DNA from 3 places in the Pseudarthrobacter cellobiosi genome. Region 2 is predicted to be linked to each of the others. Evidence: riboswitches for the same ligand, from Rfam matches in the RefSeq annotation. Region 2 holds a riboswitch; each other region holds the start of a gene.
The links. Region 2 has a riboswitch for thiamine pyrophosphate ahead of NG701_RS15285 (ECF transporter S component). Riboswitches for the same ligand answer to the same signal wherever they lie in the genome.

Region 1 (3,268 bases), on a different contig from region 2:
GGCCGCCTGGAAAAGTGGACCAAGGACCAGGACATCTTCGCTGCGTGGCGGATCGATGAGCAGATCCACAAGGCCCTGGAACGCAAGGTCTTCCTGCCTTCGGGCGGCTCGCTGGTCATCGACCGCACCGAAGCCATGACCGTGGTGGACGTCAACACCGGCAAGTTCACCGGCAGCGGCGGCAACCTCGAGGAAACCGTCACCAAGAACAACCTCGAGGCAGCTGAAGAAGTGGTCCGGCAGCTCCGGCTCCGCGACATCGGCGGCATCATCGTCATCGACTTCATCGATATGGTCCTCGAATCCAACCGCGACCTGGTCCTCCGCCGCATGGTGGAATGCCTGGGCCGCGACCGGACCAAGCACCAGGTGGCCGAAGTGACCTCGCTGGGCCTCGTGCAGATGACGCGCAAGCGCATGGGCACCGGGCTCCTGGAAGTCTTCGGCGAGCAGTGCGAAACCTGTGCAGGCCGCGGGATCGTCACCCACGACGACCCCGTGGAACACCGCCGCGCCAATACGGTAGCCGCAGAGCACCACGTGCAGCGTGTGGACAGCCGCCCGGAAACCCAGCGCACCGATAACATACGCACCGACAGCCAGCGCCCGGACAGCCAGCCGGGTGGCCGCACTGACCGGAAGCGCCGCCGCGGACGCGGCGGACAGCCGCTGGAAACGGTACCGGCAGCTCCGGTGCAGATCCACACGGTCCACCCGGAAGCCAGCGATGCCGAGCGCCATGCGAAAGCGGAGGCCACGCGGGCAGCGCTTGCGAACATTGCGGCCGCAGCCCACGCTGCGCATCTGCATGACGACGAGGTGGCTCACGCATCCGCTGCCGCGGGCCGGCAGCCTGCGGCTCCGGTGCCGGCTCCGGTTGGGCAGTCCGAAACCGACTCCAACGGCCGCCCGGCCGCAGTGCTGACATTCGGCGGCGAACAGGTGGTGCTTCCGTTCGTGGCGCACCACGATGACCAGCCGCACGCACCTGCCCTGACACTTGACCGCCTCGCGGAGGCCTTCGCCCACCTTGGCGAGCCGGCACCTGTAGCGGAAAGCACGCCGTCGGCAGTCCAGGCAACTGAAACCCAGTCGGCCGAACCTGCCCGCCAGCGGCAGCCAGCCGTGGCGGAGAAGGATTACTCCGACCACACCGAGGAGCCCCGCGCCCGCCGTCCCCGGCGGAACCGGAGTGCCAGCCGTGCCCAGGGCGCAGCCAACGCCACGTCCGTAGAGCATCACGAAGCCGCTCCGGCGGCTCCCGCCGGACACACCCACGCCGCCAAGGCGCCGGAGCCCGTCAAGGCTCCTGTGGCCGACAAACCGGTTGCCGCCAACGCGCCCATCATCCTGGGCGTAGGAGTTCCGGCCTCGGAGCTCTGACCAAGCAGTAGGGCAAGCCAATACAACGGCGCCCGGACGTGCCTGTGAATCACAGGCTGCGTCCGGGCGTCCGGCGTTAAGTCCCGGGGAGCGCTAGGCTGGTGACTGACACGGGGTGCCGCGCAGAGAGCCGGCTGAGATCCACACCCGTTGAACCTGTCCGGTTAGCACCGGCGAAGGGATGTCTCCTTTGGCTTCAACTTCTGTCCTTCCCCCTGCAACACCCGCGGCGGCTCTGCTGGAAGCCCCAGCAACCCGGGCTGAGGTCCGGCCCGCACCAGGCCGCTCTTCTGCGGTCCGGGTGTTGCGTGACGTTCCGCGGGTGCTGTCCATTGCCGGATCGGACCCTTCAGGGGGCGCGGGCGTCCAGGCCGACCTCAAAAGCATTGCCGCCCTTGGCGGCTACGGCATGGCGGCCATCACCGCGCTGACGGTCCAAAACACCCAGGGGGTCCAGGCGGTTCACGTCCCGCCTGCGTCCTTCCTGGGCCAGCAGCTTGATGCCATCAGCGACGACATCACCATCGACGCGGTCAAGATCGGCATGCTGGGCGACGCTGCGGTGATAGGCGTGGTCCGCGACTGGCTGGAAAAGGTGCGTCCCGCCGTCGTCGTTCTTGATCCGGTGATGGTGGCCACGAGCGGCGACCGGCTGCTGCAGGAGTCTGCCGAGGCGGCCCTGCGGGAGCTGCTCCCGCTCGCGGACCTGATCACCCCCAACCTGGCCGAACTGGCCATCCTGGTGGGGGAGCCGCAGGCGAGGGAATGGCACGACGCGCTCGGGCAGGGGCAGCGGTTGTCCGCCGCGACCGGTGCCACCGTACTGGTCAAGGGCGGCCATCTCGACGGCGGTGCGTGCCCGGATGCCCTGGTCAACGCTGCCGGGCTGCTCGCCCAGGAGGTGGTGGAGGTGAGCGGGGACAGGATCCCCACGCGCAACAGCCACGGCACCGGCTGCTCGCTGTCATCGGCCATTGCCACGGCTCAGGCCCGGCTGGGGGACTGGGAAGCCGCATTACGGCAAGTGAAGCCCTGGCTGGTGGGCGCGCTGCAGGCCTCTGACCAACTTGAGGTGGGCGCGGGCAACGGCCCCATCAACCACTTCCACCACATGCAACAGGTTCCGGCAGCCGGCGAGTTCGCAGAGACGCTGCGCCGGGCGTCGGAGCCGGATCTTGCAGCCATCTACGGGCTGGATTTCATCCGCGACCTGGAGGCCGGCACATTGGCTGAGGAACAGTTTGCCTATTACCTCGCCCAGGACGCCATCTACCTCAACGGCTATTCGCGGGTCCTCGCCCGGGCCAGCGCGCTGGCGCCCACGGAAGCCGCCCAGCTGTTCTGGGCAAAGTCGGCCCAGCAATGCCTTGAGGTCGAGTCCGAACTGCACCGCACGTGGCTAAGCACCAGGACAGTGGACTCCGTCCTGGGACCTGTCACCAAGTCCTACGTGGACCACCTGCTGGCGGCCTCTGCCTCCGGCAGCTACGCGGTCCTCGTGGCGGCGGTACTGCCGTGCTTCTGGCTGTATGCCGAAGTGGGACAGACTCTCCACGCGGAGTTCCTGGCTGCGGGTGCACCGGCAGCACATCCTTATGCCGACTGGCTCCGGGCCTATGCTGACGAGGATTTCGCCCAGGCCACGCGTGACGCCATCGCCTTGGCTGACGACGCCGGCCGGAGTGCTTCCGCGGATGAACGGGCGGCGATGCTGGTGGCTTTCAGGCAGTCGTGCCGGTTCGAGGTGGAATTCTTCGACGCGCCGCGAATTCATTCCTGACAGGCTGCGGCCCTTGCGGCCTGTACGATAGTCAGGCACGGTTTTGGATTGTCAGTGCAGTACCTGCTTGTGGGTCCTATCACAGACAACCTGCCGTAACCAGCC
Region 2 (3,268 bases):
CATAGCCCGGCACCCAGACGCCCGCGCCGATCAGCATGTCCCGTGCCTCCGCCAGCACCTGGTCCGGCGGCCCGTCCAGCAGGACCGCGGACGTGCTGGCGGAACCTCCAGCGGAGCCCGCTGCGGTGCCCGGCTGGAGCACCACAATCCGGTCCACCAGGTCCTTCCAGACGGACACGCGATGCTCCACCACAACGAGGGTGGCGCCGGTTTTGTCCAGGCAGCGGCCCACGGCGTCCCGGACTTCCAGCACGCCGGCGGGATCCAGGTTCGCGGTGGGCTCGTCCAGCAGGATCAGCCCGGGCCGCATCGCGAGTATCCCGGCCAATGCCAGGCGCTGCTTCTGCCCGCCGGAAAGGGCCGACGTCGGGTGGTCCAGTGGGAGCCCGCCGGCGCCAGCGCCGCCGTCGGCGTTCAAACCGGCGCCGGCACCGGCGTTCAAACCGCCGCCCCCGGCACTTCGCAGCCCGACGTCGTCGAGCGCTTCATGGACGCGCCGCCAGATCTCGTCCCGCGGAACGGCGAGGTTCTCGGCGCCGAAGGCGACGTCGTCGCCCAGACGCGAAAGCACCACCTGCGTTTCCGGATCCTGCTGCATCAGGCCCGAGCGGCCGCGCTGCCCGCGGGGCACCACGCCGTCGATCAGCAACGAACCGGTTTCGTCGGCGTCGTCCCCTTCGTCCCCCAGCACCCCTGCGAGCGCGTGCAGCAGCGTTGACTTGCCGGCGCCCGAGGGGCCCAGCAGCAGCACCCGCTCGCCAGGAGCGATGTCGAGGTCGAGCCCGTGGACGGCGGGCGCGGAACGTCCGGCATGCCGCCAGCCCCAGCCACGGGCGGACACCGCGGCGGGGCGCACTGCGGAGGCGCCGGCGTCGGAAGCGGTCATCAGTTGAAGACGGGCTCCGACGCTGCCTTCCGGGACGCGAACGAGCTCAGCACGCCGGTCTTGGCCAGGCCGCGGGTGGCGATCCAGGACAGCGCACCCGCAATGACCGCGCCGGAGATGGTGCAGAACACGATGTACGCGAGCTTGTCGCCGGGCTCGTAGGCGATGTTCCAGCCCCACGGCAGGAAGGAGTCATTGAGGCCGCAGAACAGGCCCGCGCCGGCACCGGCCAGCAGTGCGGCGATCAGGTTGTACTTCTGGTGCAGGAAGGACTTGAACCGGAAGTTGCCGTACACCAGCAGGAAGAACACCAGTTCGGCGCCCAGGCCCTGGAGGAGTCCGGAGATCAGCACCGTGGCGCCGTACTGCGAGCCCATGATGAGTTCGCCGGTGGCGGCCACCGCTTCGCAGAAGAGCGCCGCGCCGGGCTTGCGGATGATGAGCATGCCCAGCACTGCCGGGATCATCCAGCCGCCGGCGATCAGGCCGGTCAGCGGGGGGTAAACGGCGTTCATGGGGGCGGAAATGATGCCGGCGCCCTGGGACCAGGCCCAGAAGATCACACCGCCGGTGATGGCGATGAGCGCCGCCACCACGATGTCCACAACACGCCAGGTATTGCCGGTCTTTTTGATTGCTGCAGTTGTCATTTGGTCCTCCTGAGGAACAGGAGGGGAAAGTGCCCCGGCGTGCGGCGCTGCCGCCGTTTCCGGACACTTCGAGAACTCGACTCCCTTGCGCCGGTACTAACCGGATCAGGTTCGAGGGTCTGCGGCTGTCCGCACTCTCAGCGCCTAGCTGCGGTTCCCTGGCAATGCCAGTGATGCCCGACGGCGGCGCTCCCCTGTCGTAATAAATCTGCCCTGATGGGCGTGCTCCAGTTTACACCGCGGGCGGGGTAGATTGTGGGCCATGACTGCCAACAACCCGACTGTGACTGCGTTCAATCCCGATTCGACAGTGCCCCAGCCGGCGGGGCTGCTTGAGGCCCTGATAGCCCGGGTCGAAGCCGAGATCAACGAGCTGCAGTTTCCGCATTTCAGCAAGGACGACTCCCTCAACCTCGGGCTGCTCCTGGTGGAGCTGGGCAAGAGCCGGAAGCTGCCCATCGCGATCGACATCACCAAGGGTGACCAGGTCCTGTTCCACGTGGCCCTGGACGGCGCCACCCCGGACAACGAGCGCTGGATCCGGGCCAAGCAGCGCACCGCCGCCAGGTATGAGATCCCGTCGCTGCTGGTGGGCCTGCGCGGCAGGCTGCATGGCGGCCGGATCGAGGACCACGGCTGGTTCGACGAGTCCACCTACGCCCCGCACGGCGGCTGCTTCCCGGTCTACGTCACAGGCGTGGGTGCAGTGGCCACGGTGACGGTCTCAGGCCTGCCCCAGCAGCAGGACCACGATCTGGTGGTGGAAGCCCTGCGGGAGATTCTGGAGTCCATGCAGCCGGGTTAGGCTAAAGACAGTCCCGGATCCGCTCACAAGGAGTTCAACGAATGAACCTGTTCATCAAGCTGCTCGGCACTGCAATCAGCATCGGCGCCGGGTTCGTCGGCACCAAGATGGTCAATACCGTGTGGGAAAAGTCCACCGGCCGGAAGCCTCCCACCGGCAAGGATGAAGACACCCCCACGAGCCTTCGCTCGGCACTCACCTTCGCGCTCATTTCGGCCTCGGTCAGCACCATCATTCAGGTGCTCGCCAACCGCGGCACGCAGCGGGCCATCACCCGCTTCGCCAAGTCCCAGGACATCGTCTAACCCTGGCGAGCAGGCCGGCGGCTGACGCTCAGTCCCGCCGGCCGCCGTCGGACGCTTCATCCCTGGAGGACTCATCCCGGGCGGATCGCGCCGCCTGCTGAACCACGGCATCGAGTTCATCGGAGCTGAGCAGCTCCCGGTGCAGGTGTTTGGTCCGGTAACCGGCGCGGCCCACCATATGGGCGGAAACCGGCACCGTCAGCAGCTGGAAAATCCAGGCCACCAGCAGCACCGGCCACACCCACCAGGTGCGCAGCTGCAGGCCGATGGCCGCCAGGAGCAGGAACAGCCCCAGCACCTGGGGCTTGGTGGCTGCATGCATGCGGCTCAGCAGGTCCGGGAAGCGGAGCAGGCCTACGGCGGCGGCGAGCGACATCAGGGCACCCAGCACCAGGAACACCGCCGACACGGTATCGATGACGTTATCAACCACGCTGGCCTCAGGATTCATTGGCTTGCTCTCGCCGGTCGGCCACGAAGCGCGCAACGGTCACCGAGCCGATGAAACCGACGATGGACAGCGCCACCAGCAGCATCAGGTTGTTCAGGTGCCGGTTGACGGCCATGTCGATGCACAGGGCCGCACCGAGGATCGCAAGCAGGACGTCGGAGGCCAGCACCC
Region 3 (3,268 bases), on a different contig from region 2:
GACGTAACAAAGCATCGCCGTGCCGTACCGGGCGATTTCCGTGGCGCCGATGGCGGACGTGATGTGGTCGTAGCCGGGGGCAATATCCGTAACCAGCGGCCCCAGGGTGTAGAACGGGGCGCCCTTGCAGAGTTCCTGCTGGCGTTCCACGTTCTCCCGCACCAGGTGGAACGGGACGTGCCCGGGACCTTCCACCATGACCTGCACGTCGAATTCCCACGCCCGCTGGGTCAGTTCAGCCAGGGTGTCGAGCTCGGCGAACTGGGCGGCGTCGTTGGCGTCCGCCGTCGCTCCCGGGCGCAGTCCGTCGCCCAGGGAGAACGCGACGTCGTACTTGGCGAAGATCTCGCACAGGTCGTCGAAGTGCGTGTACAGGAAGTTCTCCTGGTGGTGGGCCAGGCACCAGCCTGCCATGATGGCACCGCCCCGGGAGACGATGCCGGTGACGCGGTTGGCCGTCAGCGGCACGTAACGCAGCAGCACACCGGCGTGGATGGTCATGTAGTCCACGCCTTGCTCGCACTGCTCAATGACCGTGTCCCGGAAGATTTCCCACGTCAGAGCGTTGGCTTCGCCATTGACCTTCTCCAGCGCCTGGTATATCGGTACCGTACCGATGGGCACGGGGGCGTTGCGGATGAGCCATTCCCGGGTGGTGTGGATGTCATCGCCGGTGGACAGATCCATCACCGTGTCGGCGCCCCACTGGGTGGCCCACTGGAGTTTGTCCACTTCCTCGGCGATGGAGCTGGTCACGGCGGAGTTGCCGATGTTCGCGTTGATCTTGACCAGGAAGGCCTTGCCGATGATCATCGGTTCGGATTCCGGGTGGTTGATGTTGTTGGGGATGATGGCGCGGCCAGCAGCGACTTCGCTGCGGACCAGTTCCACGTCACAGTTCTCGCGGAGGGCAACGAACTGCATCTCGGGGGTGATGACACCCTGCCGCGCGTAGTGCATCTGCGTGACCGTCCGGCCGTCGACGGCGCGGCGGGGCACCGGCTGTGCGCCCTTCCACTCCGCAGAGGCTGCGCCGCGGCGCACGGCCGACCTGCCGTCGTCGAGCAGGTTCCGTTCCCGTCCGCTGTAGGGCTCGGTGTCGCCGCGGGCGGCGATCCACTCTGAGCGGAACGGGTTGAGGCCCACCACCGGATCGCTGCCCGGTCCCGCCGTGCGGTAGGTCCGGAAAGGCCCGTTCGCTTGGCCGTTCGGCGACGGTTCCAGCGCGATTTCGGTCACGGGAACCCGGATCCCCGTGGCCTCATCGTTGATAAACGCCAGCGAGTGGGACTTCAGTGACTGGGTTTCAGGCTGGAGCGTTTGATCCACGTCGGCTTCATTTTTGGCAAGGATCAGCTGTGTTTCTTGTGTATTCAATGAATACTCACTTCCTTCGCCGGCATTACCCGGACAGGTTCAACGGTCGCAGGCTGCGTCAGCCCGATCTCAGCCCCTGCAAGGGCTCCCGTGTGGTCAAGTCGAAGCTACCACAGGCGGAGGGTGGCCTGGTGACAGCAATCACGGGAAAGCGGTCGCAATTTGGCTGCGCCGCCACTTGAATTAAATTGAAGCTTCAAGTAAATTGGAACCATAGCCGCCTTCCATCCGAAGGCCAACGGACCGGGAGTTTTCAAATGACTGCAGAAGCCACCAGCCGGGATCTCCTTCCCGCCGACCTCTCCATGGGCGCCGTGATGCTCAAGGTGGGCGACATGAAGCTGATGACCGACTACTACCAGCGTGCGCTCGGCCTGGAGGTCGTCGCGGAACAGGACGGCGGCGTCTATCTTGGCCGCCTTCAACGCCCGCTGGTCCACCTCGCGGCCGCTCCGTCGTTGAATCTGCCTGGCAGGGGAGAGGCAGGGCTGTTCCACACCGCACTGCTGTTTGACGACCAGGCTTCGCTTGCCGCAACGGTAGCCACCGCTGCCCAGTACGAACCCCGGTCCTTCACCGGCAGCGCCGACCACCTCGTCAGCGAGGCCTTCTACTTCAATGACCCCGAAGGCAACGGCATCGAACTGTACTGGGACAGGCCGCGCGAAAACTGGTCCTGGAACGGGAAGGATGTAGTGATGGACAGCCTGGCACTGCCGCCGCAGCGCTACCTCGAGCAGCACCTGACCCAGGATTCCGTGGCCGGCCAGCGGGCCAGCGAAGCCGGCGTGGGCCACGTCCACCTCCAGGTGGGCGACGTCCAGTCAGCGCACGATTTCTACGTGGGCACGCTGGGCTTCGAAAAGACCGCCGGCTGGCACGGGCAGGCACTGTTTGTCTCCGCGGGCCGGTATCACCACCACATGGCCATGAATGTGTGGAACAGCCGCGGAGCCGGTCCCCGCAAGGACACCCTGGGCCTCGGCGAAGTGCTCATCGAGGTCCCTTCCGGGGATGACGTCGGAGCGCTCGCCGACCGCCTGAAGGTCGCCGGTGTGGCCTCGCACCACACGGGCGCCGAGCTTCGCTTCGAGGACCCGTGGCGCAACAATATCCGTGTCGCCGTCCGCTGAGTGCGGATGCCAAATGTGCGGCCTGCCTTGTACTAGGCTGATTCTGAACGGCCGGGGCGGCGCTTGCTGCTGCCCTTTCAGGCCGCACCGTCGATGGAATGAGGGCTGTTCCCATGGGCTTCACTGAAATTTTTGTTTCCACTCACGATGCCGCTCTGAAGCGGGCGGACGTCCTGGATGCAGGCGGCTCCCCGGCGGGCCAGGCCCTGCGGATTCCCGGAATCAGCGATTTCGAAATCGAGCAGCTTGGCGATCTTGCCGGCGTTGCGGTGCACGCCGGTGGCGCGGACTACGAACTGGCCATGGTTGACGTGGCCAGTGATTCCCTCCTCGGGGTCCCGCCGGCCATGGTGCGTGCGCTCGCGGACCTGCTCAGCTACGAGACTGAAGGCGAAGGCAATGTCCTGGACGACGTCGCTGAAAAGTGGGCCGCCCAGGATGACATGCCGTTCGGCGCAGCCGAGGCCCGGACGTATGTCCAGCAGTTCGCTGAGCTTGCCAACTCCGTCGATGACGCCGCACGCACCGGCGTGTATGTCTGGTCGTCGTAGACCGGCCGTGGCCCGCCGGGTCCGCCCGGCTGCCCCATCCCGACGTGTCAAGTCGAAATCCGGACGCTGATCTGGCACAATAAACAGGTACTCGATCTGCGTGGCCCCTCTCTCCGCGTCCGGATCCTGTCCTTCGAACCCTCAAGTATGGCCCGCCCCACGGGTGCAGAACGTCGGTTCACCCCTTTTCTGAAACAGGAGTGACCA

Region 1: another riboswitch for thiamine pyrophosphate. It lies ahead of thiD (bifunctional hydroxymethylpyrimidine kinase/phosphomethylpyrimidine kinase); the one in region 2 lies ahead of NG701_RS15285 (ECF transporter S component).
Region 3: another riboswitch for thiamine pyrophosphate. It lies ahead of thiC (phosphomethylpyrimidine synthase ThiC); the one in region 2 lies ahead of NG701_RS15285 (ECF transporter S component).

What each region holds. Positions count from the first base shown of each region.
Region 1 is NZ_JAMXBK010000021.1:46,390-49,657, reverse strand. Features, by position in the region: gene NG701_RS06995 (Rne/Rng family ribonuclease) at 1-1,383, shown strand, start outside; TPP riboswitch at 1,485-1,582, shown strand; gene thiD (bifunctional hydroxymethylpyrimidine kinase/phosphomethylpyrimidine kinase) at 1,565-3,163, shown strand.
Region 2 is NZ_JAMXBK010000026.1:319,790-323,057, forward strand. Features, by position in the region: gene NG701_RS15280 (ABC transporter ATP-binding protein) at 1-886, opposite strand, end outside; gene NG701_RS15285 (ECF transporter S component) at 886-1,536, opposite strand; TPP riboswitch at 1,601-1,742, opposite strand; gene NG701_RS15290 (heme-degrading domain-containing protein) at 1,799-2,341, shown strand; gene NG701_RS15295 (DUF4235 domain-containing protein) at 2,383-2,646, shown strand; gene mnhG (monovalent cation/H(+) antiporter subunit G) at 2,675-3,097, opposite strand; gene NG701_RS15305 (MrpF/PhaF family protein) at 3,087-3,268, opposite strand, start outside.
Region 3 is NZ_JAMXBK010000021.1:179,515-182,782, reverse strand. Features, by position in the region: gene thiC (phosphomethylpyrimidine synthase ThiC) at 1-1,377, opposite strand, end outside; TPP riboswitch at 1,372-1,479, opposite strand; gene NG701_RS07730 (VOC family protein) at 1,635-2,510, shown strand; gene NG701_RS07725 (hypothetical protein) at 2,624-3,061, shown strand.